DNA from 3 places in the Soonwooa sp. T0.1_25 genome. Region 1 is predicted to be linked to each of the others. Evidence: riboswitches for the same ligand, from Rfam matches in the RefSeq annotation. Region 1 holds a riboswitch; each other region holds the start of a gene.
What was found. A riboswitch is a leader RNA that binds a small molecule or an ion and turns the genes downstream of it on or off. The one in region 1 is predicted to bind S-adenosylmethionine.
Positions count from the first base shown of each region.

Region 1 (10,436 bases):
GTACAACGGCTGAGGCTGCAACACTTTCTAATGACGAGAAGAAACAGGTTGTTGAGCATATCATAAAGGTGAATAGTAAACGTGTGCCGTTAGTTCTTGGGATTGGTGGTAACAACACGATGGAAGTTGTTAAACAAATCGAGGAGACAGATTTATCAGATTTTGAAGCGGTTCTTTCGGTTTCTCCATATTATAACAAGCCAAATCAGGAAGGACTTTATCAACATTATAAAGCAATTGCTGCGACTGGTAAAAATATTATCATCTACAATGTTCCGTCAAGAACTGGACAAAATATCGAAGCAGATACGACTTTAAGATTAGCTAAAGAATTCCCGAATTTGATTATGATTAAAGAAGCGGCGCCAAATATTCTGCAATATTTTGATATTGTGAGAAAAAAAACTGCTAATTTTAATTTGGTTTCGGGTGATGATGAATATACGCTTCCAGTAACATTGGCTGGTGGTAATGGCGTGATCTCGGTAATTGGACAAGCTTATCCAAAAGAGTTTTCGACGATGGTACAACTAGCTTTCGATGGTAAAGTTAAAGAAGCCTACGACATCCATAACAAGTTGGTGGACATCACAAGACTAATTTTTGCAGAAGGAAATCCTTGCGGTGTTAAAACTATTCTTGCTGAAATGGGAATTATTAAAAATACTTTGAGATTACCCTTAACAAAAGCTTCGGAAGGTCTACAAGACAGGATCAAAGCTGAAATGAAAAATATATAATTAAGTGGGCTTTGGCCCATTTTTTATTTTAAATATGATTACAACTAAACCTGCAACGCAATTCGATATCGAGTTGATACAGAAGCTTGCCAGAATTTCTTGGGAAGACACTTACTCAAAGATTTTATCAAAAGAGCAGTTAGAATATATGCTCGATATGATGTATTCTGAACATGCAATTTTAGAACATTTTCAAAATCCTAATTATCATTATTTTTTAATATTTGATGATGAAACGCCTTTGGGATTTGTTGGTTTCGAACATCATTTAGAACCTAACACAACCAAGTTGCATCGCATTTATCTTGTGCCAGAAGCTAAAGGAAAAGGCGCTGGAAAATTTGGTCTTAATCTCGTTAAAAAACATACCCAATCCGTGGGAGATAATCGTATTATTTTAACAGTGAATAAAAATAATGTTGCGCGTCAATTTTACGAATCTCAAAACTACAAAGTCTACGGCGAAGCAGTTTTCGATATTGGAAGTGGTTATGTAATGGACGATTATTTAATGGAATTTAATTTATAAGTTTGATTTCTATTCAAGAAAATAAATACTAAAACGCAAATCAAAAGCAACCAAATATAATAAGATTGGCTAATAAGTTGGATGTAGTCAATCTTATTTTTTCCAAAGCTCACCAAGATTAATACCTGCGCACCGTACGGAATAATACCTTGGATAATACATGAGAAAATGTCCAATACCGAAGCCATTTTTCGAGGTTCAAACTCATAATGCTCGGAAATTGGTTTTGCAACTTTTCCCGTTATCAAAATCGCAATCGTATTATTTGCAATACAAGCATCAACAAGGCTTACCAAAACGCCCATTCCCAACATTGCAGAAAATCTCGATTTTATCGATTTTAAAATTTTATTTAAAAGAAATCGTATACCACCCGCATATTCGATAATTGCAGCTAAACCGCCTGTTAATAAGGATAAAAGGAATATCTCAGTCATGGAAGTAAAACCATTATAACTTTCCTTTGCAAAACTTAACAAGTCCATACTGTTATTTGATAGACCGATAATTCCTGACACGACAACACCAATTAATAAAACGAAAAAAACATCAACGCCTGCAAATGCCAAACCTATAACCAAAATGTACGGAATTAAAAGATAAAAACTGCCGCTTTGTCTAGATAAATCCTGTATTTGGGTAACTTCCGAATTATTAAAAAGTAGAATAAAAATCGTTATTAAAAATGCTGGCGCTGCAATCCAAAGATTAGTTCGGAATTTATCAGACATTTTACTTCCCAAAGATTGTGCAGCAGCAATTGTCGTGTCAGAAATCACCGAAAGATTATCTCCAAACATTGCGCCTGTCAATAGTGACGCTGCGATGAGGTTAACATCGGCGCCACTTTTTGTTGCCAATTCGATAGCGATGGGACCAAGTGCTACAATGCTACCAACCGAAGTACCGGACGCCAAAGATAAAAACGAAGCCAATATAAAAATACCAAGCGCAATATAATTAACAGGAATATATTCTAAACCTAAATTTACGATAGCATCAACGCTTCCCGACGCTTTAGAAACGGTAGAAAACGCGCCTGCCAAAAGATAAATAACGCACATAGTTAACACATTTTTATCACCCAAACCTTTCAGAAATTCGTCCATTTTTGTTTTAAATGGAAGTTTGATGATTAGAAAAGCAGTGATAATTCCTAGTGCCATGGCAATAGGAGAGGGCAAGGCATAAAAGTCATTAAGATAAATTCCTGCTCCTAAAAAACTTAGGACAAATACTAAAAAAGGAATCAAGCTGATAAAGCTTTCGCGAGGTTTATGTTCTGTTGTCATACGTCGTTATTTGGCGAAGTCAGCAGAAGATAGTTCAACATTTTTTCCAAAAATTGGCTTATCGTTTTAGCACCTTGCTTGTTTTGCAGGTTGCTACCTCTGCTGAGGTTCGTGATAAAAGTGTGACAAAAATAGGTGTAAAAACTTAAAGTACCAAATCGTTACGAAATCTTAGACCATTTGTTTTTGCCTTTATATTGTCTAATGTAGAAGTTTTTCATGCTTTGATGATTGGGATGGACAAGAAGTGCATCTTTCTCTAAAAGTTGTTCTACAGCGAGTTTCGCCAATTTTATAATTTGCGAATCCGTCATGAGGTTTAACTTTTTAAAGTCGACAACACCACTTTGTTGGGTTCCCAAAATATCGCCCGGACCACGAAGTTCCATGTCAACTTCGGAGATTTTGAAACCGTCGTTGGTTTCGCACATCGTTTTGATGCGTTTGCGACTTTCTGCAGAAAGTTTGTCAGACGTCATTAAGATACAATAACTCTGTTCGGCACCACGACCAACGCGTCCGCGAAGCTGATGAAGTTGAGAAAGTCCAAATCTTTCAGCGCTTTCAATCACCATAACTGACGCATTTGGGACATTAACGCCTACTTCGATAACAGTTGTTGCAACCATAATTTGTGCATTTCCCGAAGCAAAATATTGCATCGCTTGGTCTTTTTCGTCGGGTTTCATTCGTCCGTGAAGCATCGCAATATTGTAACTTTTGAAATGATTAAGTATGTGGTCAAAACCATCTTGTAAGTTTTTGTAGTCCAAAGTTTCGGATTCTTCGATTAATGGATAAACGAAATAAACTTGGCGACCTTTCTTTAATTCTTCGTGACAGAAATTATAAACATAAGCGCGGTCTTTCTCGCGACGATGCGCGGTAACGATTGGTTTTCGCCCAACTGGCATTTCGTCGATAACCGACACATCGAGGTCAGAATAAAAACTCATGGCCAAGGTTCTTGGTATTGGCGTTGCTGTCATCACCAAAATATGCGGTGGGATTTTATTCTTTGCCCAAAGCTTAGCACGCTGTGCCACGCCAAAGCGATGTTGCTCATCGATTATCACCAATCCTAAATTTTTGAATTGTACGATGTCTTCCAATACGGCGTGCGTCCCAATCAAAATGGAAAGTTCGCCAGATAATAATTCTTTGTGAATAATTTTTCGTTCGGAAGTTTTGGTAGATCCTGTCAGTAATTTGACGCTAACATTGGTGTCTTTTAATAAATCTTGAATAGAATTAAAATGTTGTTGCGCCAAAATTTCCGTTGGTGCCATCATACAACTTTGGAAGTTATTATCCATGGCAATTAACATGGTCAAAAGCGCAACCATCGTTTTGCCCGATCCAACATCGCCTTGCAACAAGCGATTCATTTGCGTGGACCGCTTCATGTCGGTTCGGATTTCTTTCAGAACGCGTTTTTGCGCGCCCGTCAAATCAAATGGTAAATTGTTATTGTAGAAATTATTAAAATAATCGCCAACAATAGGGAAAGGATTTCCGATAGATTTGGTGTGTTGATGTAGCTTTTTTAAACCAAAACCTAACTGAAAAAAGAAAGCTTCCTCGAATTTTATTCTACGGTCAGCTTCTTGTGCCAACTGTGGATTTTGCGGAAAATGTATATTGTAAAACGCATCTAATCTTCCCAAAAGTTTTAAGGCTTTTATTAAATTTTGAGGGAGATTTTCATCGATTAATTGTGGAAGATTTTTAAGAATTTCATAGATAACATTCTGAAACAACTTATTGTTAATGCCTCTTTTGGTGAGTTTTTCGCTGCTTGGATAGACCGGAAGTAATGTGCCCGAGATGGCTTTTGCTTCGTCTGTTTCTATTTCGGGATGTGGCATGGAAAAGCTATTGTTAAAAGCTTGTATTTTTCCAAAGATGAATAAGTCTTTATTGACTGGGATGCTTTCTTTCATCCATTTGCTGTATCGGAACCATACTAGATCTATTGTTCCTGTTTGGTCACGGAATTTTGCGCTTAGTCGTGTTCCTTTTTGTGAAACGACTTCTTGGATGTCTGTGATTTTTCCTCTTAACTGAATATCAAGTTCTAAACTTGGATTAAGTTCTGAAACGCTATAGATTTTTGATTTGTCGATATAACGAATAGGGTAGAAGTTGATGAAATCTTCCAAATTCTGAATGCCCAAAACATTTTTGATAAGTTTGGCGCGTTCTGGTCCGATACCTTTTATAAATTCTATGGGCGTGTCTAGATGCAAAGTTTTTACGAAAAATTAATTGGCAATTTAAGCTTTTTTGCAGGGATTAAAAAATGAAATGGGATGACAAAGTTTCTATTCTAGCCCAGATGGAAGCGGCATCCTTTGTGGGGTGGCGCGAGGCGGCGGAGCGCTAGCGGAGCCGTCCGAACGCCACATCGCAAAGATAAAGCGTACAGCGGGAGTCACTTTTCTAAGTACCATGAGTTTTTCTTGCTCCTAAAAAAAGAAAAACTTCAGGAATGCTGAAGTTTAATCTTTTATTTTTGATTTGAATTTTCGTTGATAATCGTCCCACTGTTGACGACTTGTGATGTTTTTGTAGTCCTGCGTACTAATCATCGAAAAGTAAGGTTCAACATCTTTTGCGGAAAGTGCACCCATGAGACTCGTAATTGGAGCGGCATGTTCATCCAAAAATACGATGGTCGGGACCGTCGAGATGTTCATATACTTCGCGAAAGAATGCATCGTGGCGTTGTCCTTATATTCGAAATCGCGGCCTCGAAAGTTGACTTTCTCTTTGCTATCTGCAAAAAACTTAACTGCATAGAATTTGTCTGCAATCATTTTTGCGATAACAGGATTGTCAAAAGCGAATTTTTCCATCTTTTGACAAGGGTCACAGTGGTCATCTGTAAAAGCAATGAAGATTTTTTTTGGTACTTTCTTTTGCGCTTCGAGCGCTTCGTTAATCGTTATCCAATGCACTTGTGCAAAAGAAAAATAAGACGACAACATGAAAAATAGTGTAAAAAAAATCTTCATCATAAATGCTATTTTATGAAGAAGCTCGACAACTTATCTTACTTCTTGCATTAATTTTTTAACAATAGGAGATATCAAAATTAATACCACACCGGCAATTAGCGCATAGAATCCTAGCATCTTGTAGCCTTCTGTATATGCAAGAAGTTTTGACATTAACGTTCCTCCTGTGTTGGCTTCAGACATTTCTGCTCCAATTTTCCCTGCAAAAAACTGTCCAAATGCACTTGCCAAAAACCACATTCCCATCATCATCCCAAATAGTTTTTTAGGAGAAAGTTTCGTAATGATTGACATCCCAATTGGTCCTAAACATAGTTCTCCAAATGTAATAACCAACCATGTGAATGTAAATAAATTGAGTGATGATTTTCCGTCATCATTTGCAAAAAATCTTAATGAATAGAATAAAAAGAATCCTGCTGCAAGGAACAAAAATCCAATTCCGAATTTGATTATGGTGTTAGGTTCTAGTTTTTTCTTGGCTAACCAAACCCAAAGTAACCCAACTAATGGGCTGAAAATAATGATGAAAAATGAGTTAGAACTATTATTGATAATATTCGGGTCAATATTGAAAAATAATAAATCAGTACTTAAGTTATCTTTTGCAAACAAAGATAATGAGCCACCACTTTGTTCATATATTGCATTGAAAATTAAATACATAACAATGAAAATGAACGCTGCTATTACTTTTTTACGATAACTATTATCTAGTTTTGAAATTTCGTAACCTAAATAGATAAGGGCGATAGTACCAATCCCATACATGAAATAGTCTGTGAAATTGCTGCTGTGAATTAAGAAATAAATGATTGGTAACATGATAATTGCCCCAACAATAACCATCAATTCTTTACGAGTTCTAACAGGTTTGGTATCTTTTTCTAAAGGAGAATTTCCAATTGGATCAATGGTTTTTCTGATTACGAAATAGGTAATCAAACCAATAATCATAACAATTGCTGCGGCTAAGAAACATAAACTCCAAGAGTAATATTTTCCTAAATACACACATAAAGCACCACCTAGTAGTCCTCCAATATTAATCCCCGCATAGAACATCCCATAACCAGCATCTCTTCGAACATCATCTTCTTTATACAGCTCTCCTACCATAGAAGATATATTGGGCTTGAAAAATCCTGTACCAACAATAGAGCACGTTATCCCAAAATAGAACAAGTCATGTGGGTTATAGGCAATGATTAAATTTCCGATGGCCATAATAATTCCTCCAAAAACCAAGGATTTTTTGAATCCCAGAATTTTATCAGCGAAGATTCCCCCAATAAAGGTGAATGCATAAATAAACGCTTGGATAGTGCCATATTTTAGATTAGCATCTTTTTCAAAAAGACCTAATTGATCGGTCATGAAAATTACCAACACCCCACGCATACCGTAAAAACAGAAGCGTTCCCACATTTCTATTGTAAAAAGATACCAAAGTTGTTTTGGATATTTGCCTTTAAAATTTTGAATTTCTTGTAATGTTAAACTCATTTAAATAGTGAATTAAATTAATCCCAGTAAGTAGTTTTGTAAAAAACTATCAAGCGAATGTACGAAAAAACCTCAGATTGCTCAGAGGTTTTTAATATTTATTTATGACGAAAATTAATTCACATCATGCATCATTTTCTTTAATTTAGGAGAAATAATTGCCAATAAAATACCTGCTATACCACAAAGAATAACAAATACCATAAAGAATTCATATAGATTATGGATTTCGAATCCTGCGAATGTCGGATACTCTGTTGATAAATGCATTTCTTTAAATTTGGCAGCTTGCTCTGGTGTTAATGTTATTTTCTTATCTAAGACATCTTGTAAGTTAACTCCAATTTTTTCTTGTGCCATTTTATACTTGTCTCCGGTTGCCGGAAGTATTGCTCCTAATGTACCTGCTAACGCATAACCAGCAGCATTGGAAATAAAGAATACGCCGTAAAGTAATGATGCGAATCTTTTTGGAGATAGTTTTCCTACCAGAGATAAACCGATTGGAGAAAGACAAAGCTCACCACACGTTTGGATGAAATATAATAATACTAACCATTTGATAGCAAGTAATCCATCGTTACCTAAGTCTTTTACATTATGCGCAATGATGAAATAACTTACCGCGATCAAGATAAGTCCCATCGCTTGTTTCAGTGGAGATACAGGTTCTTTACCTTTAGCTCTCAATTTGTCCCAAAGGATACTGAACGGTACAGCAAGCATTACAACGAAAATCCCATTAAAGATTTGTACCATCGATGCCGGCATTTGCCATCCAAATAAAAATGTTCTATCTGTTTGGTTATCAGCGATGAAGGTTAGTGAAGATCCTGCCTGCTCGAAAGCTGCCCAGAAGAAAATAATAAAGAACGAAACAATGTAGATTACTAAAATTCTTTGCGTTTCAACTTTAGTTAAAGCCTTATCTAAAAGGATAAGAATTGCTAAAGAAATTCCCGAAGAATAAATAATTGGGTAGATGATCCCTTTTACTAACGTACCAATTTCAAATTTTGAAAACCATATTTCATCAACGGATAGATATCTGAATGTGAAGAATAATACGATGAATAGTGTTAAAGAACCTAATAAAGCGCTAGATGCAAATTTAGCAGATTCGTTTTCAGCATCTTTTGCATCAGACTTCTTAGGAATGTCTCCGATTGGTTTTCCTTCTGGATCGACAACATATTTGTTTTTAAGAATGATAAAAGTAACTGTTCCTAAAACCATTGCGATACCAGCAACTAGATAACCCCATTTGAAAGCGTGTACATCTCTCTGTCCGTCAACAACAACGTCTGCAATAAGTGGTACAAAATATTGGCTTAATAAGGCACCAATGTTAATACCCATGTAGAATATGGTGAAAGCTGAGTCTAGTTTGCTTTTTTCTTGCGCAGGATAAAGGCTACCAACCATTGATGATATGTTTGGCTTAAAAAATCCATTCCCAAAAACAATAATTAATAAGCCTATCCAGAAAAGCATTTTTGAAGTCTCTAGAGCAGTATCAAAAGTTATGGCACTATAGAACAAAAGAAACTGTCCAATGGCCATTAAGCTTCCTCCAAGAATAATACAATAACTGTTTCCTAAATATTTGTCAGCGATAAAACCGCCTAATAGTGGTGTTAAATAACATAATGCTAAAAATCCACCATAGATAATTGAAGCATTCGATTCTCCTAACATTAAGGAGTTAACCATAAACAAGGTTAAAATTGCACGCATTCCGTAGAAGTTAAAACGCTCCCACATTTCTGTGCTAAATAAAACCCACAGCCCCTTAGGATGCCTTTCTTTGGCCTGTACTGTATCCATATTTTTTATTGTTAAATTTTTGTTAAGACTGACAAATATAGCTTTTTTTTGAAAATGGCATGATGCTAATCATAAAAAGATGCTGTTTTTTGATGCTTTTCTAAACTTTGTTGCGTTTTTGAATTTTATTAAATAAAAAAATCTCCACATTGCTGCAGAGATTTTTATATTGATTGTCAAAGGATTAGTGCCCTTTTTCTTTCATAATTTTGTTGAGACGTTTTAACATCGAGAGTCCTAATAAGGTTGCAAAAATTAACAATGCAAAGTTCACTAAAAAGTAGTTGGCTTTGTTCTCATAACTGTACCAAGTGCTTGCTAAGATCCCCGATAGCTTGTTTCCGACAGAGTTTGCAAGGAAAAAACCTCCCATCATTAAAGCTGTTAATCTTGCAGGTGACAATTTAGAAACGAAGGATAATCCCATAGGAGAAAGGCATAATTCGCCAACAGTAATAACACCATACGATGCAAATAGCCAAAGTGCAGAGACTTTTACAAGGCCATTTTGTCCAGCATATACAGCGCCTACCATAACCAAACACGATAACGCAGAAATGAAAAGTCCTAAAACAATTTTAGATGGCGTCAGCGGTTCTTTTCCTTTTCGACGAAGTATCGCCCAGAAGGCTACAACGACAGGCGTTAATGCAATGACCCAAAATGGATTTATCGATTGGAATAGCTCTGTGTTGTAAAGAAATACATTCTTGTCATTTTTGGCGTCAAGTTTGGCTTTCTCATCGGAAGAAATGTTACGGAAATAAATATCTTTTCCTTGTTCTTTTAATGCTGAACCATCTTCAGCCTTTTGCGATCGGAATTGATCATCGTATACGTTAACCTCTTTAGTTTCGTAACTTTTTTCTTCAACTAAAAATAAAGCGGCTAAAGGTTTTTCTACAGATTCTGATACTGAACGATCTGTGTAATAATTGGCCCATCGTGTTAAGGCGGTTCCGTTTTGTTTAAAAACTGCCCAAAAGAACATACTGACCAAAAATATAGATAACAATGCTCCGATTGATGGTTTCTCAAGTGGATTGGCTTTAAGATAAAGCGAAACATAAAAGTAGATAACAGGGATACAAGCAAAAATAAATGCATCTGTATTGGTGCTACCAAAAATATTACTTCCGAAGATCATTGTCGGTAAAAACCAACCAATAACACCAGCGATAATCGCAGGGCCAAAAACTTTTAAAAGAATTTCTGAAAGCTTTGTATCGCCTTCTTGTACAGGCTTCATCTGTGCTGCATGTAGGTAATGTTTTCTACCAATGGTAAAAATAATAAGACCTAGCAACATCCCAATACCTGCCGTGATAAAGGCTTCGCCCCAACCGAATTTGTTTCGCATAAAAGCTGCGATAATGTTACAGATAAAAGCTCCAATATTAATTCCCATATAGAAAATATTGTAGCCAGAATCTTTGTTTGCTTTATAAGGTTCTTCCGAATAGAGATTACCTAAAAGAGTGGAAATAGTCGGTTTGAAGAAGCCATTTCCGATAATAATTAA
Region 1 is NZ_JBYFBZ010000005.1:31,300-41,735, forward strand. Features, by position in the region: gene dapA (4-hydroxy-tetrahydrodipicolinate synthase) at 1-740, shown strand, start outside; gene AC23MB_RS08400 (GNAT family N-acetyltransferase) at 775-1,269, shown strand; gene AC23MB_RS08405 (Na+/H+ antiporter NhaC family protein) at 1,245-2,561, opposite strand; SAM-I-IV-variant riboswitch at 2,592-2,684, opposite strand; gene recG (ATP-dependent DNA helicase RecG) at 2,723-4,810, opposite strand; gene AC23MB_RS08415 (thioredoxin family protein) at 5,063-5,581, opposite strand; gene AC23MB_RS08420 (peptide MFS transporter) at 5,612-7,087, opposite strand; gene AC23MB_RS08425 (peptide MFS transporter) at 7,202-8,914, opposite strand; gene AC23MB_RS08430 (oligopeptide:H+ symporter) at 9,099-10,436, opposite strand, start outside.

Region 2 (10,436 bases), on a different contig from region 1:
GCCTGCGTAGAAATCATTCGCTTCTTGAATTCGATGATTGATCTGATCTTCAAAATCCCAAAATGCATCATCCATAATATGTGGCGATAATCGAAATTCAAAAGTTTTATTGCCTTTCGCAGGAATCATCTCCTCACATCGAAAAGCCGATTTTGTCCCAACTCGATTTGGATTAACAGAAGTTCCGCCGCGTAAAACATAATCGTTAATACCGTCTTTATAAAACTTACCAGTTGTAACTTCACCGAAAAGTTTCGGTCTATTGGTTTCATTATCACAAAAAAGAGGTTCTACGTTGCGACTTCTCGAGTACAATTTCTTTATTGACAAACTATCATGATGAACATCGATTTCTGCATCTTTCGAAAAACCTAGATTTGGCTTATAAGTATTATAACCCCAGGACCAGTTATTGCGATACCAAAGCGTCGGCAGCACCACCAAAGGCGCATCCTTGTCGCTTCTATTATGGACATCAACTCTGATCAAAAAATCATCTTCTCCAACTTTCGCATATTCAATAAAAATATCAAAATAAGCATCTTTGTCAAAAACGCCAGTGTCAAAAATCTCATATTCCATTTCCTTGTTAGATCGTTGGGCATTGGTCGCCACCAAATCATAGTACGGAAAAGCATTTATCGGATATTTGTACACCATTTTCATATAGCTGTGCGACGGCGTATTGTCAATATAGTAGAAAATCTCTTTAATATCTTCGCCGTGGTTACCTTCGTAATTGCTTAGCCCAAAGAAGCGTTCTTTGATCATTTTGTCATTTTTATTCCAAAACGAAAGCGCAAAACACAACATTTGCTTATCGTCAGAAATTCCCGCAATTCCTTCTTCCGCCCAACGATAAGTCCAACTTTCGGCGCGATCATGCGTTGTATAACCCCATGCATCGCCATTGCTACTATAATCTTCTCGCACATTTCCCCATTGGCGGTGGCTCACATACGGCCCCCACTTTTTCCAATTTGGATTATTGAGTTTATCTTGTTCTGTCATATAATTTTATTTCTGAAGCATTTCAGATTCATTTTTAGGAGCATCGAGATTATTGAATTCTTAGACATCAAATCCCGCTGTCACTACTCGCTATTATATTTTTAAAAAAAATAAAATGAGCTCAAACATACCGTTCCATCGGGGCTATATTTGAAGATTTGTCATTCTTTTGACTATTAAAAAGAACCAATCCAAAATACTGTTTTCCGTTATCCATTATCCGAAAAACTCTCTAACGTTGACATTCCACCATCGATGTAGATGCTTGCTCCCGTAATATAATCTGAAAAGTCGCTTGATAAAAATACTGCTAAATTTCCAATATCTTCTGCTTTTCCGATTCTATTATATGGTATCAAAGTCATCAATGCATTAAAAGAAGCTTCGTTATCCCAAGCCGATTTGTTAATAGGCGTTTGGATGGCTCCCGGACAAATATTGTTGATTCGGATTTTATCTTTTCCATATTCCTGAGCCAAAGTTTGCATCAATATTCGCAGGGCGCCTTTGCTTGAAGCATAATTGGCGTGTCCAGCCCAAGGAATATTTTCGTGGACACGGCTGATGTTTACGATTTTCCCTAACGAAATAGATTTATCATTCATCCCCCTTTTCAAAAACTCCCGAATCGCCTCGCGTGCGCACAGAAACTGACCAGTAAGATTAACATCAATTACCTTTTGCCATTGCGCTAAAGTCATATCAATAAATTTTGCGTCTTGTTGTAATCCAGCATTGTTTACAAGAATTTCAACTGTTCCGTATGTATCAATCGTCTTTTGAAAGATCGCCTAGACTTCAACTTCTTTATTTACATCACATTGACTTAGCATGCCTTGTTCGCCTTTAACAAAAATATCATCAAGAATGATTTGTGCAGCTTCTTTCGAGTGTTCCGAAGAATGATTAACAATGACAATGGCGCCAGAAGCCGCTAAACATTTTACAATTCCTTCTCCTATTCCACTGCTAGAACCAGTAACGATTGCAACTTGTCCATTTAATTTTATTTCCATTTTATGTTTTTTAGAATTCTTTTTTATCAAAAATCATACGAGAAAATTTAATTTCTTTAAAAAATTTGCCAGATTAAAATAATTTAATTTTCAATAGAAAAATCTTAGAAACTCTACAAACACTAACAATTGCTAGCCGATAATTTTAAACCATTATTGCTTTTAATATTACAAAAACTATAATTTATTCTAAATTTTTAAAAATTTAAGATTATTTTATCGAATTATCAAAATTTTCATACATTTGCATTACCGCTCTTTCACATATTGAAAATGTTATCCAGAAAGGTTGAGGGACTAGACCCTATGAAACCTTAGCAACCCTTTGCGAAAGCGAAGAAGGTGCTACGTTCTACCATGTATTTGGAGAGATAACAACTGAAGTTCTTTACTCAACCATTCTTAGAGGCATTTTCAATGAAAAAAAATATTAAAGCATTGAAAAAAGAACTTTTAACTACAGATATTAAGTACAAATCATTTTCAGGACAGAATTTTGACATCCCTTTAAGCTACGAAGTATTCGGAAAAGCCCATGGCACCGCACCTATTGTATTGGTTAACCACGCTTTGACAGGCAACTCTACAGTGTCTGGCAGCAAAGGTTGGTGGAAAAACATTATTGGTCCACAAAAAATAATTTCTACCAAAAAATATAGTATTATTAGTTTTAACATACCTGGTAACGGTTATAATGATTTCTTTATCGATAATTACGAAGATCTTACAACCAAAGATGTTGCGGCGATTTTTTTACAAGGTTTAGAAAATTTAGAAATAAAAACTTTACACAGCATTATTGGTGGCTCGTTAGGAGGTTCCATCGGTTGGGAAATGCTAGCCATCAACCCTAAAATCAGCGAAAAATTTATCCCAATTGCTTCGGATTACAAAACCCACGATTGGTTACATGCACAATGTTTGGTTCAAAAATATCTTTTAGACTCACCTGAAAAACCACTAGAAAAAGCAAGAGCACACGCCATGCTTTGCTACAGAACGCCAGAATCGCTTAATGAAAGATTTGAGGGTAAATTAACAAAAGAAAATACTAGGCGCGAGTCCGAAGATTGGTTAATCTACCACGGAAAAAGTCTCAACGAAAGATTTAGTTTAAAAGCTTACAAATTGATGAACCATCTTCTGATGACCGTTGATACTAACGAAAAAGTGTTATCCAAAATAAAAGCAAACATTAACCTCATTGCGATTAACACAGATTTGTTTTTTCCAGCTTCGGAAATCAAAAAATGTTACGAAAAAATTAAGACACATAAAGAAGATATTTTCTACGACGAAATTGTTTCTATCCACGGCCACGACGCATTTTTAATAGAGTATGAACAATTGCAAGAATTATTAAAACGTATTTATTAGAACAAAATGACAGACCAAAATCCAATTAGTATATACAGAAAGAAAGCTTTAGTCAACTTTGAAGGCAAAGACTTTCTTGGACAAATCGGCATCGACTCTCGAATCTTTACAACACTTAACAAAGGTGGCATCAGCGTTGGGGTTATTTCTCAACAAGCCATCGAAAATGGTGTTTCAGTTTTGGTTGATGAGAAAGATGCCGAGGACGCCGTGGCATTATTGAAGAAAGAATTCCAAAATGAAAAAGCAGCTGGCATAGTGAGTAATATTTACAGCATTGACAATCTTTGCGTTCTTGGATTTGTTTCGGAACAAAATGCTAAAATCATGTCGGAACTTCAACGCAACAAGATTTATCCTTTGTTGCTTAACCAAGTGTCATCGACTGGTAGAGTTAACATTGTTGTAACTGACAATCAAACCGAAATCACTCAAAATATTATTGAAACCGAACTTTTCGGAAAACCTAAAGTTGTTCACTTAGCTTTAATTGGTCACGGAAATGTTGGTTCAACACTTATCGAACAGATTTTAGATTCTGCCTACGATATTTTGAACAGAAAAAGAATTGATCTTAAAGTCGTTGCGATTTCTAATTCCAAAAAAATGGCTTTAAACAAATCTGGTTTTGGCAGCGATTGGAGACAAAAAATAAACTATTCGAACACTAAAAGTAATATCTCAGAACTTATCAGTTACACAAAAGAGCACAACTTAGAAAACCTAATTGTTGTGGACAATACCGCGAGTCCAGCTTTTGTAAAAAACTATACCAAATTTGTCGAAAACGGTTTTGATGTGGTTTCATCAAATAAAATCTTCAATACTTTACCTATTTCAGATTATCGAAATTTCAGAACGCAACTTGCAAAAAATAATAAAAAATATTTATACGAAACCAATGTTGGTGCAGGTTTACCATTAATTGATACGCTTAAATTACTGCATTTATCGGGAGAAGATATCACCAGAATAAAAGGGGTTTTCTCAGGAACATTAAGTTATGTCTTCAACCAATTTTCTGTTCGTAATGAGAAATTTTCAACCATCGTAAAAGAAGCAATGAACAAAGGTTTTACAGAGCCAGATCCGCGCGAAGACCTTTCTGGAAACGATGTTGCAAGAAAACTTTTGATCCTTGCTCGCGAATTAGATTTAATGAACGAATTCGAAGATATCAATATCAAAAACCTAGTTACAGAACCGCTTCTTCCAATTTCAAAAGACGAATTTTTGACACGAATAGATGAGTTGGACGAAACTTTCCAAAAGATAAAAGACGAACAAGAACCCTATCATGTTTTACGTTACGTTGGCGATTTGCATGGCGATTTAAGTCAAGACAAAGGCGAACTGGATGTAAAATTAATTTCCGTTCCTGCCAATTCTGCTTTGGGACAATTAAAAGGTTCCGATTCTATTTTTGAAATCTACACAGAAAGTTACGGCGAAAATCCGATTGTTATTATGGGCGCTGGAGCTGGAGCAAAAGTTACTGCCCGCGGCGTTTTCGGTGATATTTTAAGAGTCAGTGAGACAAAATAGATGCTAGAATCAAGAATCAAGAGCCAAGAACCAAGAAGCAAGACAAATTTAATATTGAAAAAATGTCAGAAAACATACCAACAACCAGCAACCAACAACCAACAACCAACTTTGAAACCCTCGCCATCAGAACTCAAACCGAAAGAAGCCAGTTTGATGAGCATTCAACGCCGTTATATTTAACTTCAAGTTTCGTTTTTGAAGATGCCGAAGATATGCGTGCAAGCTTCGCCGAGGAAAAAGACAAAAACTTATACAGCCGATTTTCGAACCCAAATGTCACCGAATTCATCGATAAAATCGCATTAATGGAAGGGGCAGAATCGGGCTATGCTTTTGCAACTGGAATGGCGGCAATTTATTCCACTTTCGTGGCATTATTGAATGCGGGCGATCATATTGTGAGCTGTCAATCGGTGTTTGGTTCTACGCATACTTTGTTCACAAAATATTTCCCAAAATGGAATATCGAAACAACCTATTTCAAAGCCGAAGACGCACAAAATGTCGAAAAATACATCCAACCGAACACCAAAATTTTATATTTAGAAACGCCTACCAATCCCGCAATTGAAGTTTTAGATTTGGAATTTTTCGGTCAAATTGCAAAGAAGCACAATCTCATTTTTATTGTGGACAATTGCTTTGCGACACCGTATTTACAGAAACCGATAAAGTATGGAGCAGATATCGTCGTACATTCCGCAACCAAATTAATCGATGGTCAAGGTCGAGTTTTAGGTGGCGTGGCAGTTGGCAAGGCAGATTTGATTCGTGAAATTTATCTTTTCGCGAGAAACACCGGACCTGCGATGTCGCCGTTCAACGCTTGGATTTTGAGCAAAAGTTTGGAAACTCTGGCAATTCGTGTTGAAAAACATTGTGAAAATGCAATCAAAGTTGCGGAATTTTTAGAATCACATCCAAATGTCGATTTGGTGAAATATCCGTTTTTAAAGTCCCATACAAGTTACGAAATCGCAAAAAAGCAAATGAAATTAGGAGGAAATATCGTCGCTTTCGAAATTAAAGGAGGCATCGAAGGCGGTCGCAATTTCCTCAACAAAATCAAGATGTGTTCGCTTTCCGCGAACCTTGGTGACACGAGGACGATTGTTACGCATCCCGCTTCCACAACGCATTCCAAGCTTTCGGACGAAGAAAGAAATGAAGTCGGAATCACGGCAGGTTTGGTGCGCTGCTCCGTAGGTTTAGAAAATGTGGACGACATCATTGCGGACTTAAAACAAGCATTAGATTAGTTTTTTAGGAGCATCAAGATTTCAGCTTCGAAAGAAAAATTTAACCCGCATTACGCTATATCTTCTTTGATTTAGAAAACGAAAACATAAAAAGAAAGATTAGTAAAAAGCAAAAAAGGATGCCGCTTCAATCGGGGCTAAATAGAAAGTTTCCCTCATAATAACAAAATAAAAAAATGGATACTCAAGATAAAAACCAACTTCAAGAAACAAGAAACCAAGCTTTATACAAAGCCCTTTGCGAACGAATTCTCGTTTTGGATGGCGCAATGGGAACCATGCTTCAGCGCTATGGTTTCGAGGAAGAAGATTATCGCGGCGAGCGTTTCAAAGATTGGAAATCTCCAGTGAAAGGCAACAACGATTTACTGTCTTTAACGCAACCACAAGCTATTGAAGAGGTTCACAGACAATATTTAGAAGCAGGTGCAGATATTTTGGAAACCAATACTTTTTCGGGGACAACCATTGCGATGGCAGATTACCACATGGAAGAATTGGTTTACGAATTAAATTACGAATCTGCTAAAATTGCTCGTAAAGTTTGTGACGAATTTACGGCGCAAAATCCCGACAAACCGAGATTTGTAGCAGGTTCAATTGGACCGACTAATAAAACCGCAAGTTTAAGTCCAGATGTTAATGACCCTGGATTCCGTGCGATTACATTTGATGAATTAAGAATAGCTTACAAGCAACAAGCAGAAGCTTTGTTAGACGGTGGTTCAGACATTCTTTTAGTGGAAACCATATTTGACACACTAAATGCAAAAGCGGCACTTTTTGCCATCGACGAAATCGCAGAAGAACGCAACATCCGAATTCCCATCATGGTTTCAGGAACAATTACTGACGCTTCTGGCCGAACATTGAGTGGACAAACAGCGGAAGCCTTTTTAATTTCGGTGTCGCATTTAGATTTGTTAAGTGTAGGTTTCAACTGTGCTTTAGGAGCGAAACAGTTGACTCCTTATTTGGAAACCATTTCTAGCAACTCGGAGTTTTTTATTTCGGCGTATCCAAATGCAGGTTTACCCAATGCTTTTGGTCAATATGACGAAACTCCCGAACAAATGGCAGCTCAGATTAAAGAATACGTAGACAAAAATCTCATCAATATCATCGGAGGTTGCTGTGGAACAACGCCGCCACACATAAAAGCCATTGCTGATTTGATGAAAGATTATAAACCGAGAAAAATCAATGTGATAATTTGATAATGAGTTAATGCGATAATTTTTCACAACATTATCTAATTTTCAAATTACCTTATTATCTCAATTTAAAATATGAAATATTTAAAACTTAGCGGATTAGAACCGCTCATCATAACACCAGAAAGTAACTTTATCAACGTTGGTGAAAGAACCAATGTTGCAGGTTCCAAAAAGTTTCTTCGTTTGATAAAGGAAGAAAAATTTGCGGAAGCTTTGGATATTGCCAGAAATCAAGTTGAAGGTGGCGCCCAGATTTTGGATGTCAATTTCGATGATGGATTATTGGACGGAAAAGCCTCCATGGTGAAGTTCCTTAATCTTATCGCTTCCGAGCCTGATATTGCTAGAATTCCGATTATGATAGACTCTTCAAAATGGGAAATTTTGGAGGCTGGACTTCAAGTGGTTCAAGGGAAACCTGTCGTGAATTCCATTTCGTTGAAAGAAGGTGAAGAAGAATTCATCAAACATGCAAAAGCCATAAAACGTTATGGTGCAGCGGCGATTATCATGGCGTTTGACGAAGTTGGACAAGCTGATAATTACGAACGACGAATAGAAATCTCGAAGCGTTCGTATGATATTTTGGTGAACAAAGTTGGCTTCCCCGCCGAGGATATTATTTTCGATTTAAATATTTTCCCTGTAGCAACGGGAATGGAAGAACATCGTCGAAATGCAATTGATTTTATTGAAGCAACAAAATGGGTTCGCGAAAACCTTCCACATGTTTCGGTGAGTGGTGGCGTTTCCAATGTTTCGTTTTCGTTTCGTGGGAATGATGGTGTGAGAGAAGCGATGCACTCGGTTTTCTTGTATCATGCCATCAAAAACGGGATGAATATGGGAATTGTAAATCCAACTATGTTGGCAGTTTACGACGAAATTCCAAAAGAATTATTGGAATTGGTAGAAGATGTTATGCTTGATCGTCGAGATGATGCCACTGAAAGACTTCTTGATTATTCTGAAACGCACAAATCAACAAAGAAAGAAAAAGTCGAAGATTTATCTTGGCGAGAACTTCCTTTGCAAGACCGAATTACACACGCTTTGGTGAAAGGAATCGACCGATTCATCGAGGAAGATGTGGAAATTGCACGTCAGCAAGCAGAAAAACCGCTTCACGTTATCGAGATTAATTTGATGACAGGAATGGGCGTCGTTGGTGATCTCTTCGGAAGCGGAAAAATGTTTTTGCCGCAAGTCGTAAAGTCGGCGCGAGTGATGAAACGCGCAGTTGGGTATCTACAACCATTTATTGAAGCTGCAAAAGATATTAGCAAACCTACTAACGGAAAAGTTTTGATGGCAACTGTAAAAGGCGATGTTCACGATATTGGAAAAAATATTGTGAGCGTGGTTTTGGGTTGTAACAATTACGAGATCGTGGATTTGGGTGTAATGGTTCCGGCGGAAAAGATTATTCAGACTGCGATTGATGAAAATGTGGATGTTATTGGTTTGAGTGGTTTGATTACGCCAAGTTTGGACGAAATGGTGCATATCGCCGCAGAATTGGAAAGACAAAACCTTGATTTCCCTTTGATGATTGGTGGTGCAACAACTTCCAAAGCGCACACTGCGGTAAAAATTGACCCAAAATATAAAAATACAGTTATCCATGTTAATGATGCTTCACGAGCGGTTAACGTAGTAAGTTCTTTATTAAATAAGGAAAAATCCAATGTTTATGGTTTGGATTTGAAAAAAGAATACGAAGATTTCCGCGAAAAATTCTTGAATCGTCAAGTCGATAAAGAATATGTTTCGATTGAGGAAGCGCGGGAACAAAAGTTTAAAATTGATTGGGAAAACGAAAAGATTTCGATTCCAAAAAAATTGGGAATCACGATTATTGAAGACCAAAAATTGGATGATTTAATTGACTTTATCGACTGGTCGCCGTTTTTCAGAAGTTGGCAGTTGTTTGGAAAATTTCCAGATATTTTGACAGATGAAATAGTTGGCGAACAAGCAACAATACTTTTTGATGAAGCAAAATTAATGCTCAAAAAAATCCTTGAAGAAAAGAGTTTTAAAGCAAAAGGTATTTTCGGAATTTTCCCTGCGAACGCTAATGAACAAGACGATATTTTGGTGTATGACGAGAATCAAAATGTAATTTCAACATTCCGAACGTTGAGACAGCAACATAAAAAATCGGCTGGTAAAGAATATTTCGCATTATCCGATTTTGTGGCGCCAAAAAACATCGGTAAGCAAGATTATTTCGGAGTTTTTTGTGTTTGTACTGGTTTTGGAGCAGACGAATTAGCGAAAGAATACGAAGATAAAAACGACGACTACAACGCAATTATGGTGAAAGCTTTGGCTGACCGTTTTGCAGAAGCCTTTGCCGAATATCTGCACAAAAAAGTGAGAACGGAATATTGGGGTTATTCGGAAGACGAAACTTTGGATAACGAAGATTTGATTAAAGAAAAATATTTAGGAATTCGTCCAGCTCCCGGCTATCCAGCTTGTCCAGACCACTTGGAAAAACTGACGATTTGGGATTTATTAAAAGTAGAAGAAAATATCGGCGTTAGCTTGACAGAAAGTTTGGCAATGTGGCCAACAGCAGCGGTTTCGGGATATTATTTTGGAAATCCTAAATCTAAATATTTCGGGGTTGGAAAAATTTCGGAAGACCAATTGAAAGATTACGCCGAACGAAAAGATGTGGATATAGAATTTGCAAGAAAATGGTTAGCTCCGAATCTTTCGGAGGTGTAATGAGTTTAAAATTTAGGTTTGAAGTTTAATGTTGAAAGTTTTCTGGTTGATCTTGGGAAGAACGAAGATTCAACTTAAAACTCGAAACTTGAAACTCGAAACTTGAAAACGCGCATCTCACACCTCAAACCGCGTAAGCGATGGTAGCGGATATCCTTTTTTTGATGACTGAGCGGAGTCGAAGTCACCAAAAAAAGATAGCAGCGAACGTAGCGACCCGAGCGGCTGGAAAAGCTTGGCGAGGGATACGCCCAAATAAAAAACAAAAA
Region 2 is NZ_JBYFBZ010000001.1:380,195-390,630, reverse strand. Features, by position in the region: gene AC23MB_RS01820 (MGH1-like glycoside hydrolase domain-containing protein) at 1-1,011, opposite strand, end outside; partial or broken gene AC23MB_RS01815 (glucose 1-dehydrogenase) at 1,221-2,027, opposite strand; SAM riboswitch class I at 2,301-2,405, shown strand; gene AC23MB_RS01810 (alpha/beta fold hydrolase) at 2,445-3,404, shown strand; gene AC23MB_RS01805 (ACT domain-containing protein) at 3,411-4,949, shown strand; gene AC23MB_RS01800 (O-succinylhomoserine sulfhydrylase) at 5,012-6,211, shown strand; gene AC23MB_RS01795 (homocysteine S-methyltransferase family protein) at 6,388-7,428, shown strand; gene metH (methionine synthase) at 7,501-10,167, shown strand.
Region 2: another riboswitch for S-adenosylmethionine. It lies ahead of AC23MB_RS01810 (alpha/beta fold hydrolase); the one in region 1 lies ahead of AC23MB_RS08405 (Na+/H+ antiporter NhaC family protein).

Region 3 (10,436 bases), on a different contig from region 1:
TTAACCTAATGAATGGCTGAAGCTAAAAAAAATAATCCTATAAAAACGGCAATCACCATTGCTGTATCGCTTGCTTTTGCAGGCTTTTTTTTGTGGCTTGCTTTGAAGGGTTTGGACTTTGAAGTGATAAAAGCTTCTTTGTCGAAAGCCAATTATCTTTGGGTAGCTTTTGCAGCCTGTTTTGGTTTGGGCGCTTATTGGTTTCGTGCGGTGCGCTGGAATCTTTTGTTGGAACCAATGGGACATTCGATATCGAATAGCAATTCGTTGTGGTCTATTTCGTTTGGTTATTTGATGAATTTGACCATCCCAAGAAGTGGCGAAGTGGCGCGTGCAACAGCTTTATATGGCGTCGAAAAAGTGCCTGTTGACCAATCTTTCGGGACGATTATACTAGAGCGAGTTGTCGATTTGGTTTGTATGTTGGCTTTTTTAGGCTTGACTTTGATTTTTAAATACGATGCGATTTTATCATTTTATAAACAATCTGGTGTTAACATTAACCCCAACAAAATTGCTTTAATTTTTGGAGCCTTAGCTGTTTGCGGTATCATCTTCTTTGCAATAAGAAAAAGACTAGCTAATGTACCAGTTCTTGGAAAAATAGTTGGTTTTATTGATGGAATCCTAGACGGATTGATGTCAATCTTCCGAATGAAACAAAAGGCAAAATTTATTCTTTATACAGTTCTAATCTGGATTTGCTATTATTTTGCGGCTTATCTGGTTTGTTTTTCTCTTCCCGAAACATCTGATTTTGGATTTGCTGATGGCTTTTTCATTTTGGTGGTTGGGACTTTGGGCATGATTATCCCAGCTTCTGGCGGAATTGGCGCATTTAATTTGGCGATGAAGTTTGGTTTTATGGCCTTATTCATCTCGATGGGGAAAGATGGTAATCTTGGTGGTGAAGTTGGATTAATTTATTCTTTTATTTCGTTGCCGTTGCAGATTTGCATTATGTTGGTGATGGGATTAATCTCGATTCCGATGTTAGCGAAGGCTAGAAAGTTTTAGTTTAAAAGAGTCAAGGTTCAAGAGCCGAGAACCAAGATTCTAGACTTGAAACTTCAAACCTTGAACTTGAAACCTTGAACTTGAAACCTTGAACTTGAAACCTTGAACTTGAAACTTTATTCATTAAACAAATAAGTACAGCGTTAATTCGCAATAGGGATAGAAGCGGTAGCCCGCAAGGAGGCGCGAGCGAAGCGAGAGCCGACTGAGGACTACAAGCGGATAGCCCGACCCGAGCTGTGGGAAATGCCTTAGCGAGGGGATTGCCCAAAATGAAAGTTTATTAAAGATAATAATTTCAAAAGATTATCTTTGTAAACATAAAATTTGAAATAATTACAACGAGGAGAAATCCTTAAATATCAAAACAAATGACAATAGACAACAATCACGTAGTATCTTTAGGCTACACGCTGAACACGATCGAAGCTAACGGAGAAAAACTTTTTGTAGAAAATACAACATCTGAAAATCCATTAACATTTTTATACGGTGTTGGGATGATGATTCCGAAATTCGAGGAAGAAATTAAAGGTCTTACTATTGGTGACAAAAAAACGTTCACAATTTCTCCAGCTGAGGCTTATGGCGAGAGACAAGATGATGCTGTGGCGCAATTGCCAATCGATATGTTCCAAGAGAGTGGAATTCCGCCAGTTGGTGCGATGTTGCCATTATCTGACAACCAAGGTAACAACTTTAACGCGATTGTTGTTGAGGTGACTCCAGAAACGGTTGTTGCTGACCTTAACCACCCAATGGCTGGGAAAACTTTGAGCTTTGATGTTGAGATCTTTAACACAAGACCTGCAACTGAAGAGGAGCTTTCTCACGGTCACGCACACGGTGTTGACGGAAACGAAGCGCACTAATCTAGTGAATTGAAAATATAAAGTCACTCCTTTTTGGAGTGACTTTTTTTATGAATTAAGTTGAATGAGACTTCCTCTTTCTTCGTCTTTCTCGATGCTTAAAGACATCGGGATACGTTCTTTCAGTTCTTCGACGTGGGAAATAATGCCGACGATTCGGTTTTCTTTTTGGAGATTCATCAAAGTTTCAAAAACGATGTTAACGGATTCTACGTCTTGTGTTCCGAAACCTTCATCAATAAAGAAGAAATTCTTTTCCGCTTTCGCATTGGATTGTACAGATTCCGCCAAAGCCAACGCCAAACTCAAGGAAACTTGAAAAGCTTGTCCACCAGACAATGTTTTCACGCTTCGGCTTCGGCCTTCGTTAAGGAAATCGACAATTTCGAAATCGTTGTTATCATTCAATTGTAAACTTAATTGATTGCGCGTCATTCGGTGAAATCTCACATTCGCATGATCACATAATTGTCGCAAATAGATGGAAGAAACATATTGAACAAATCCTGCTCCTTTAAAGAGATTGAACATCGTTTTTAGGTTTTCAGCGCGTTTTGAAAGTGCAGCTTGTTCCTTCAATAAATCTTCTTTTTTCTCGAATTCTTGTTCTAAACGAGCGATTTCAGCAGCGATTTGGATAGCCAATTTATTGGCTTCTGCAAGTTCAGATTCTTTGGTTTTAAATTGGTTTTCAGATTCTAAAAATTGGTTTTCATCAAACGAAAAATCCTTTAGCTTTTCCTTCAATTCTGATATGCTGTTTTTCAAAGTTTCAAATTGAATTTTAAAATTCTGAATTTCCTGTTGAATATTTTGCTCGTCTAAATTTTGATTCAAAATTTCTAAAACTGCGTCAAGATCAGCGAAATTTGATTTTTCTAAATTTTCATTCAATTGATTTTGGATCCTCTCTAGTTGCAAAATAAAATCCGAAACTTGTTTTTGAAATTGGTCACGCTTCGTATTTTCTGACGATAATTTGACTTGAATTTCCTGAATTTCTGAAATTAGATGATTCCAAACCCTTTCTGTATTCTGATTTTCTTGTTTTAAATTATTAAGTTGTAATTGAACTTCAGCTTCTGTTTTTTCTGAATAATCATTTGGATTTAACTCTTTTAAAAGCGCTTTGTTACTCGCTATTTTGGTTTTAAATTCTAAATTTTCATTTGAAATTTCCAGAAAACGTTGATTGGCTTTTTCTAGTTTTTTCCGAATAGAATCTAATTCTGTTCGGGAAGTGTTAAGTTCTTTTTCTTTCGATTTTAGTTGGAGTTCTTTGTTTTGATTTTCTGTTTTACGATTTTGAAAGTCATCAAAATTGTCTTTTGAAAAGTCTTTCCAAATGAATGTTTTTTCTAATTCCAAAATTTGACTTTTTATTGTTTCAATCGAATTTTGAATTAGTTTTCCTTGTTGCGAAACCAAAACTTTTTCTTGTTGAAGTCTTTCAGCTTCCTTTGCTTTTTGCTCTAAACTTTCAAGTTGTCCATTCAGAACTAAAAGTTTTTCTTCTAAAACTTTCAAATCATTGCTCACATCTTCGAAAACCGCAATCGAAGGATGATGTTCTGAACCGCATAACGGACAAGCTTTTCCATCTTGCAATTCGGTAGAATAATGCGAAAGTTGCTTGGAAACTTCTAACTGATTTTTCTGATTTTGAAGCTTTTCTTTTTCCTCTTTTAAATTTGAAATTTCTGTGAAAAGCTTTTCTAGTTCTAGCTTTTTTAGTTTTTCATCGAGAACTTCAATCGATTTTTTGTTGGCTTCAAAATTTGGTTTTTCTTTATCTAAATTGTTTGTGAAATTTTGTTTTTTCGAAAACCATTCGCCAACTTCAATCAAAGTTGCTGACGAAATTAATTGAGTTTTTAAGTTTGATATTTCCTGCTCTTGATTTTGAATTTTTGAGGAAGTTTCTTCTTCTTTTGCTTTAAATTCTTTTACAAACTTTTCTCCTTCAATCGTACTTTCAGCATTTTTTGCAAGTTTGGATTCGTCGGATTTTACATGAAACAACAACTCTAAATCTTGCTCTAGAACTTTTTGTTTCGGGAGCGCATCAACTTTTGGTTGCAATTCTTCTTTTGATTTTTGTAATCGATTCGAATTATCCGTCAACGATTTACAATGTTCGTCCACTAATTTTAATTGCTCTTCCGTAGATTTTAAAAGATTTTGATTTCGATTTCTTTCTTTTAAATCGTCATTAAACAGTTTAGAAACAGATTGATACTGTTTTAATTGACCCTCTTTTGCATCAATTGTTTCCTTATTTTTTTCTAATTCCGAAAAATCAGTTTCTTTTTTGGAAAGCAATTCGAAATCCGATTTCAGATTTTTTAATTGTTGATAATGCGAATTGACTTTTTCAAATTCGAGTTTTAAGTTTTCTTGAGTCGTTTTCGCTTCTCTTAAATTATCTTTTTGAATAGCAATATGTTCTTCCGAAATCGTTTCAAAACCAGAAAGTTTTCCTTCAAGTTGATCGAGTTCGGTTTGGTTTTTCTTATTTAAACCTGAAACTTTATCCTGCAAATCGAATCGATACAGATTGAAAATTTCTTTCATCATATCCGTTCTTTCTTTTGCGCCCAGCTCCAAAAATTCCTTGAATTGACCTTGCGGAATAATAATCGTTCGTTTGAAATTGGAATAATTTAAGCCAATAATTTCCTCCGCATTCACGTGATCCAAAGCTTCCCAAGTTTCATTTTTAAATTCATAAAACACCGCCGAAGCAGGTTTTACGTCTTCAAAATTTTTAGAATTTCGTTTGTATTCTCGCGTTACTCGGAACAATTTATTTTCATGATTGATGAAATCAAATTCAATATATGATCGATTGGATTTTAAGTTCATCATGTTGTACGCACGTTTATCACGGGCGTTCAATCGCTCAGTTTCGCCATATAATGCAAAAGAAATCGCCTCCAAAATCGACGATTTCCCAGAACCAACCGCCCCAAAAATCCCAAACAATCCTGCTTCCGTAAGATTGGAAAAATCGATGCTTTGACGTTCCTGATACGAATAAAGTCCTTCTATAGTTAGTTTCTGTGGAATCATATTTTTTTTAATTAGAGTTCTCGATACGCTGCGCTACTCGAACTGACGTTGTGTTTTAAATATTTAATGATAGCTGAAGATAATCATTATAATTATGTTAACTATTTAATCAAGTTCACTATTCCGACCGATGTTGTGTTTAAGACGTTTGAAAATAAAATTCAGATAAATATTCTTAGTCGGTAACGTTGTTTCGGTCGTCAGTTCGAGTAGATTTTGAAAAAATCGTATCGAGAACTTTAGTCTTATTTTTTTAAATTCTTTTTTGCAAGATTTGGTAAATCTTCAAATCTGCCATCAATCAAAGCTTGCTTTTTAGCTTGAGACCATTTTTTGATTTTCTTTTCAAAGGAAATTGCGAGGTTGATATCTGTAAAATCACAATAATAAACTAATATTAATGGTCTTCTTGTATAGGTGTAAGACCCAAAATGCTTACCTTCTTGATGTTCTATAAGCCTTTGGTGGACGTCCGAGGTTACACCAATGTAGAAAGTGTTATCAGAACAAAGTAATATGTAGACATAAGAATTTTGCATAGAAATCTTTATTCCTTCTGAATTTCTTTAAGCAAATCCATTAATTCTTCATTAGGTTCTTGATTAGCGTTTTTCGACTTGAAATAATCGACGAAAAGAGGCTCTAAATCTTTTGTGATGTCAATTTCAGCGATTTCAGTCTTTTGATTTTCGATGTTTTTCACTTTTGGAATTAAATAAATTATACCGTCATGACTTTGAAAAATTCGTTTGCGATCTTCTGCTTTCAAAAAAGAATCAGATTCGATGGTCAATTCAATTAATGTATTGGGGTTTTGTGTCAACCAAGTGATTGTCTCATCAACATTATCGAAACTTTTTCTAACCAATTGCCGTCCAGATTTTAATTCAATTTTTTCAAAAGAAATGTTTTGGTTGGGTTTTGCATCAATAATGGAAACAAATTTGGTTTGGCCAGCCTCTGAAAAGCTATAACAAAGCGGTGAAGAACTGTAAACAACAGGTTTTTCTTCCGTTCCAATATTTCTAAAGCCGTGCAAATGTCCCAAGGCCGTATATTGAATTTGATTGGGAATTGAATCGGAATACACCATATCTGCATTTCCGATTTTGATTGGTTTTTCACCTTCAGGTTCTTCTAAAAGTGCAGTACCACGCTTATTCATATATAAATGCGTAGTCAAAATATTAACACCGTTTTCATCACAGAAGTCGTCGGTAATAGTTTTCCAATGTTCGGCTAAAGTTTCGTTCAAAGCTTTTTCTTTTTCTTCACCGAAATACTGTTTCAACCGAACTTCATTGGCGTAGGCCGTATGAATTAGTCGAATTGGATATGCGAACTGATTTAATTTTAATTCTAAAAATCCTTCTAGAGAATTTATAATTTTGAAATTTTCTACTTCAAATTCTTGAATTTTAGCTTGAGGATGTCCGATAAGAATAATGCCGCATTCGCGAGCCAAAGGATCTGGCGCATTAATCAAATTGGGAGAATCGTGATTTCCTGCAATGGCGATTACGGGACGTTTTCCGTTGTTTGACAGTCGTTTTAAAGTTTTATAAAAAAGTTCAACCGCCTCAACACTTGGATTGAAATTATCGAACAAATCGCCCGCAATAATTACCATGTTAACCTTGTGTTCATCAGCGATTTCGATGATTTCATTCATCACCGAAATTTGCTCCTCCAATCGTGAAAATCGGTCTAGGCGTTTTCCTAAATGCCAATCGGCAGTATGTAAAATTTTCATGATTCGCTATCTTGTTGTTGATTCTCCTTCTCAATAAAACTGGCTCTAATTTCTTTTAATCTAGCTTTTCGTTTTTCTTCGGATTCTTGAGTTTTCCTCTTCTTTTGGTCGATTTTTTTCTTGTGCGCTTTTCGGTTGGCATCCGTATTTCTGCTCATTTTTAAGCCTATTTAATGAAGCTAAGATAGTGAAGTTTAAAAGGAAAATAAAAAGGAAATCCGTAAAACTAAAGTTTTGTTTTTGTACTTCGTATGCCTTGAATAGTCTTTTAAATGTCAGATTTTCAATCTATTATATATGAAGTGATTTTTGTCACGTTAAAAAATTTTCGTCAAAAAATTTATTCTGCCTAAGTTTGTAGCATGATTGCGAATTGTTGTCATACTTATTAAGAAAGACGGAGGGATCTGACCCATTGATGTCTTAACAACCTGCCAAAATATGGTAAGGTGTTACATTCAGCCTTTGAAAAAAGGAAAAATAAGTTGAAATACGATATTTGTCGGGTATTTAGGATGCCTGTCTATAATAACTTCTTTCAGCTTTGGCTGGAAGAAGTTTTTTTTGCTCTAAACTTAAAAGTAAATTTTTAAAATATGAAATCTAAAATTAATTTTAATCGAGGAAAACAAGTCGTTGTTACGACAGCTGTTGTTTTCTTTTCAGGAGTTTATTCTATTCAAGCTCAAGAAGTTGCAAAACCCAAAGATACAACTTCTGCTAAGCATATTGAGGAAGTGGTGATTGTTGGCTCTAGAAGTGGAGGACGATCAAAAGCAGATAGTCCTGTTCCTGTCGATGTGTTTAACCTAAAAGGTTTGCAAGAGTCGTTGCCACAGACTAACATCAACCAAATTCTTAATTCGATTGCGCCGTCTTTTACATCGACTATTCAGACCAATGCTGATGGAACGGATCACTTGGATCCTGCGCAGTTACGCGGTTTGGGACCAGACCAAACTTTAGTTTTGATTAATGGAAAACGAAGACATACTTCCGCTTTAATCAATGTAAATGGGACGCCAGGAAGAGGAACTGTTGGGACAGACCTTAATGCAATTCCAGCTTTTGCGCTTAACAGAATCGAAGTTCTTCGCGATGGTGCATCAGCGCAATATGGATCGGACGCGATTGCAGGAGTGCTCAACTTGCAATTGAAACGTGATACTGGAAAATTGACTGGACAGTTTAATTATGGAGGTTATTTGACACCGACTGCTAACGATCACACGGGGAATTATGATGGACAACAATTTCAAGTGGACTTGAATTATGGCAACAAAATCGGCAGCAAAGGCGGTTTTTATAATTTAACTTGGTCTTCACAATTCCGTGAACCAACAAGAAGAGCAGGTACAGAAAGTGATCCTATCTACAATGCCTATAATGCTATCGAAAAAAGAGCTGCTGAAAATGGTGTGAACTTGGCGTCTTATTTTAGCAATATTGGACAATTGAAAGGTTCAGCTGGTGAACAAGATTTTGTGAATTTAATACATCAATATGCGCAAGATGTTAGCTATTTCGGTGGCGATTTGCAGTCGAAAATCCAGTCTGCTAATAGTATTTCTGCGTTGCAATCGGTTTTAAATCCGAGTTCTTTTACAAAAGATCAACTGAATTATTTTACCGATCAAGAGTTGGCATATCGCGGTTTAACAAGAAAAGATTTTAACATGCAAGTTGGACAGTCCAAACTTAATAGCCATCAAATATTTGCAAATGTTGAAGTACCAATAAGTGATGACTGGAAGGTCTACACTTTCGGTGGATATTCGACAAGAAATGGTTCTTCAGGAGGTTTTTTCAGACGTCCATCACAATCAAGAACTTTTACTGGATTGTATCTTGATGGTTACTTACCACAAATTAACACAAGCATCCAAGACGTGTCGTTCTCTGCCGGCGTCAGAGGGAAATTTGATGGTTGGAATATTGATCTTAGTAATACTTTCGGTCAAAATAGTTTTGATTATACCATTAAAAATACAAGCAATACCAGTTTGCGATTTGCGTCGCCGTCATCTTTTAAAGCTGGAGGTTTAGCATTTTTACAAAACACAGTTAATTTAGAATTTAATAAATCTTTTGATGTTTTCAAAGGTTTGAATCTTGCTTTTGGACTCGAGCAACGTCATGAAAATTTCAAAATAAATTCTGGTGAGGAGGCTTCTTACACGGCTTATGATGTTAACGGAAATCCTCAGACGCTGACTTCTGTTAATCCTACAGATTTCTTTGGAAATGCTTTGCCAGGCGGTTCTCAAGTTTTTGCTGGTTTTAGAAATGAAAATAAAACAGACAAAAGCAGAAACTCTTATGCAGCTTACGCTGACGCAGAATTTAATTTCACAGATTGGTTGTTAGTTGATGCTGCTTTGCGTTATGAGAATTATTCGGATTTTGGATCGACTTTTAACTATAAATTGGCGTCTAGAATAAAACTTACAGATCAGCTTAATTTCCGTTTTGCAGGATCGACAGGATTCCGTGCGCCGTCTATTCATCAGATTTATTACAACACAACTTCGACTTTGTTTGTCAATGGTGAGCTAAAAGAAGTTGGAACTTTTAGCAACGAATCTCAAATTGCAAAAGGTTTCGGGATTCCGAGTTTAAAACAGGAAACTTCAAAATCAGTGAGCGCAGGTTTTGCATACAAAATCCCGACACTTAATTTAAATATTACTGCGGACGCCTATTACATTAAAATTGATAACAGAATTGTATTGACAGATCAGTTCTCAAGACCGACGGACAAACAGATTGAAGCTAATCCGAACTTACAGGCTGTAAGAAATGAGTTGGACCGTGCAAGTGTAAATGCAGCTCAGTTTTTTGCAAATTCTATCGATACCGAAACCAAAGGTTTGGATGTTGTCGTGAGTCATAATTATAGAACAGGCGATTTCAAATTAAATAATGATTTCGCTATTAACCTTACCAAAACTCAGAAAGTTGGTGATATTCATGCTTCGGATTTGTTACGAAATGCAGGTTTAGAAAATGTTTATTTCTCTGAAAAATCTCGTATTTATTTGGAAGATTCTGTGCCAAAAGTTAAGGCGAGTCTTTCAAATAATTTGTCTTGGAAAGATTTTAATTTTTACTTAAGAAATACCTATTACGGAAAAGTTTGGGGTGCCGATATTCTTGATGCCAACTTTGATGGAATTACACTTCCTAACGAACATCAACTAATTTCGGATAAGATAATCACCGATTTGTCGATTGGTTATAACATCAATAAGAATTTTAATTTGACAATTGGTGTGAATAATCTATTTGATATCTATCCAACCAAGAATTTGCCTTTCTCTTCTAATAACGATCAATTTGTCTATTCTCGTTCTACATCGCAGTTTGGACAGAATGGAAGATATGTGTTTAGTAAGTTAAGTGTGACGTTTTAATATTTTTCAAAAAGCCATCAAGAGTAATTTTCGATGGCTTTTTTATTGAATTCTAATTTAATTAGATTAAAATACTAAATTCGCTCAAAAAAAATGGAAACTTCTAAAGATCCACTTCACGGAAAACGCTTGGACACGATTCTGGAAGAACTTCTCGAATACTACAAAGGTTATGGCGAACTGGGAAAACAAATCAACATTCGCTGTTTTAATGGTGAAAATCCTAGTGTGTCATCTTCATTAAAATTTCTTCGCAAAACGCCTTGGGCACGCGCCAAAGTTGAGAGTTTGTATTTATATGTTTTGAGA
Region 3 is NZ_JBYFBZ010000009.1:3,806-14,241, forward strand. Features, by position in the region: gene panD (aspartate 1-decarboxylase) at 1-9, shown strand, start outside; gene AC23MB_RS11095 (lysylphosphatidylglycerol synthase transmembrane domain-containing protein) at 13-1,017, shown strand; gene AC23MB_RS11100 (FKBP-type peptidyl-prolyl cis-trans isomerase) at 1,389-1,889, shown strand; gene AC23MB_RS11105 (AAA family ATPase) at 1,938-4,961, opposite strand; gene AC23MB_RS11110 (GIY-YIG nuclease family protein) at 5,207-5,500, opposite strand; gene AC23MB_RS11115 (metallophosphoesterase family protein) at 5,509-6,714, opposite strand; gene AC23MB_RS11120 (hypothetical protein) at 6,711-6,872, opposite strand; SAM riboswitch class I at 7,097-7,201, shown strand; gene AC23MB_RS11125 (TonB-dependent receptor plug domain-containing protein) at 7,311-10,127, shown strand; gene AC23MB_RS11130 (VF530 family protein) at 10,221-10,436, shown strand, end outside.
Region 3: another riboswitch for S-adenosylmethionine. It lies ahead of AC23MB_RS11125 (TonB-dependent receptor plug domain-containing protein); the one in region 1 lies ahead of AC23MB_RS08405 (Na+/H+ antiporter NhaC family protein).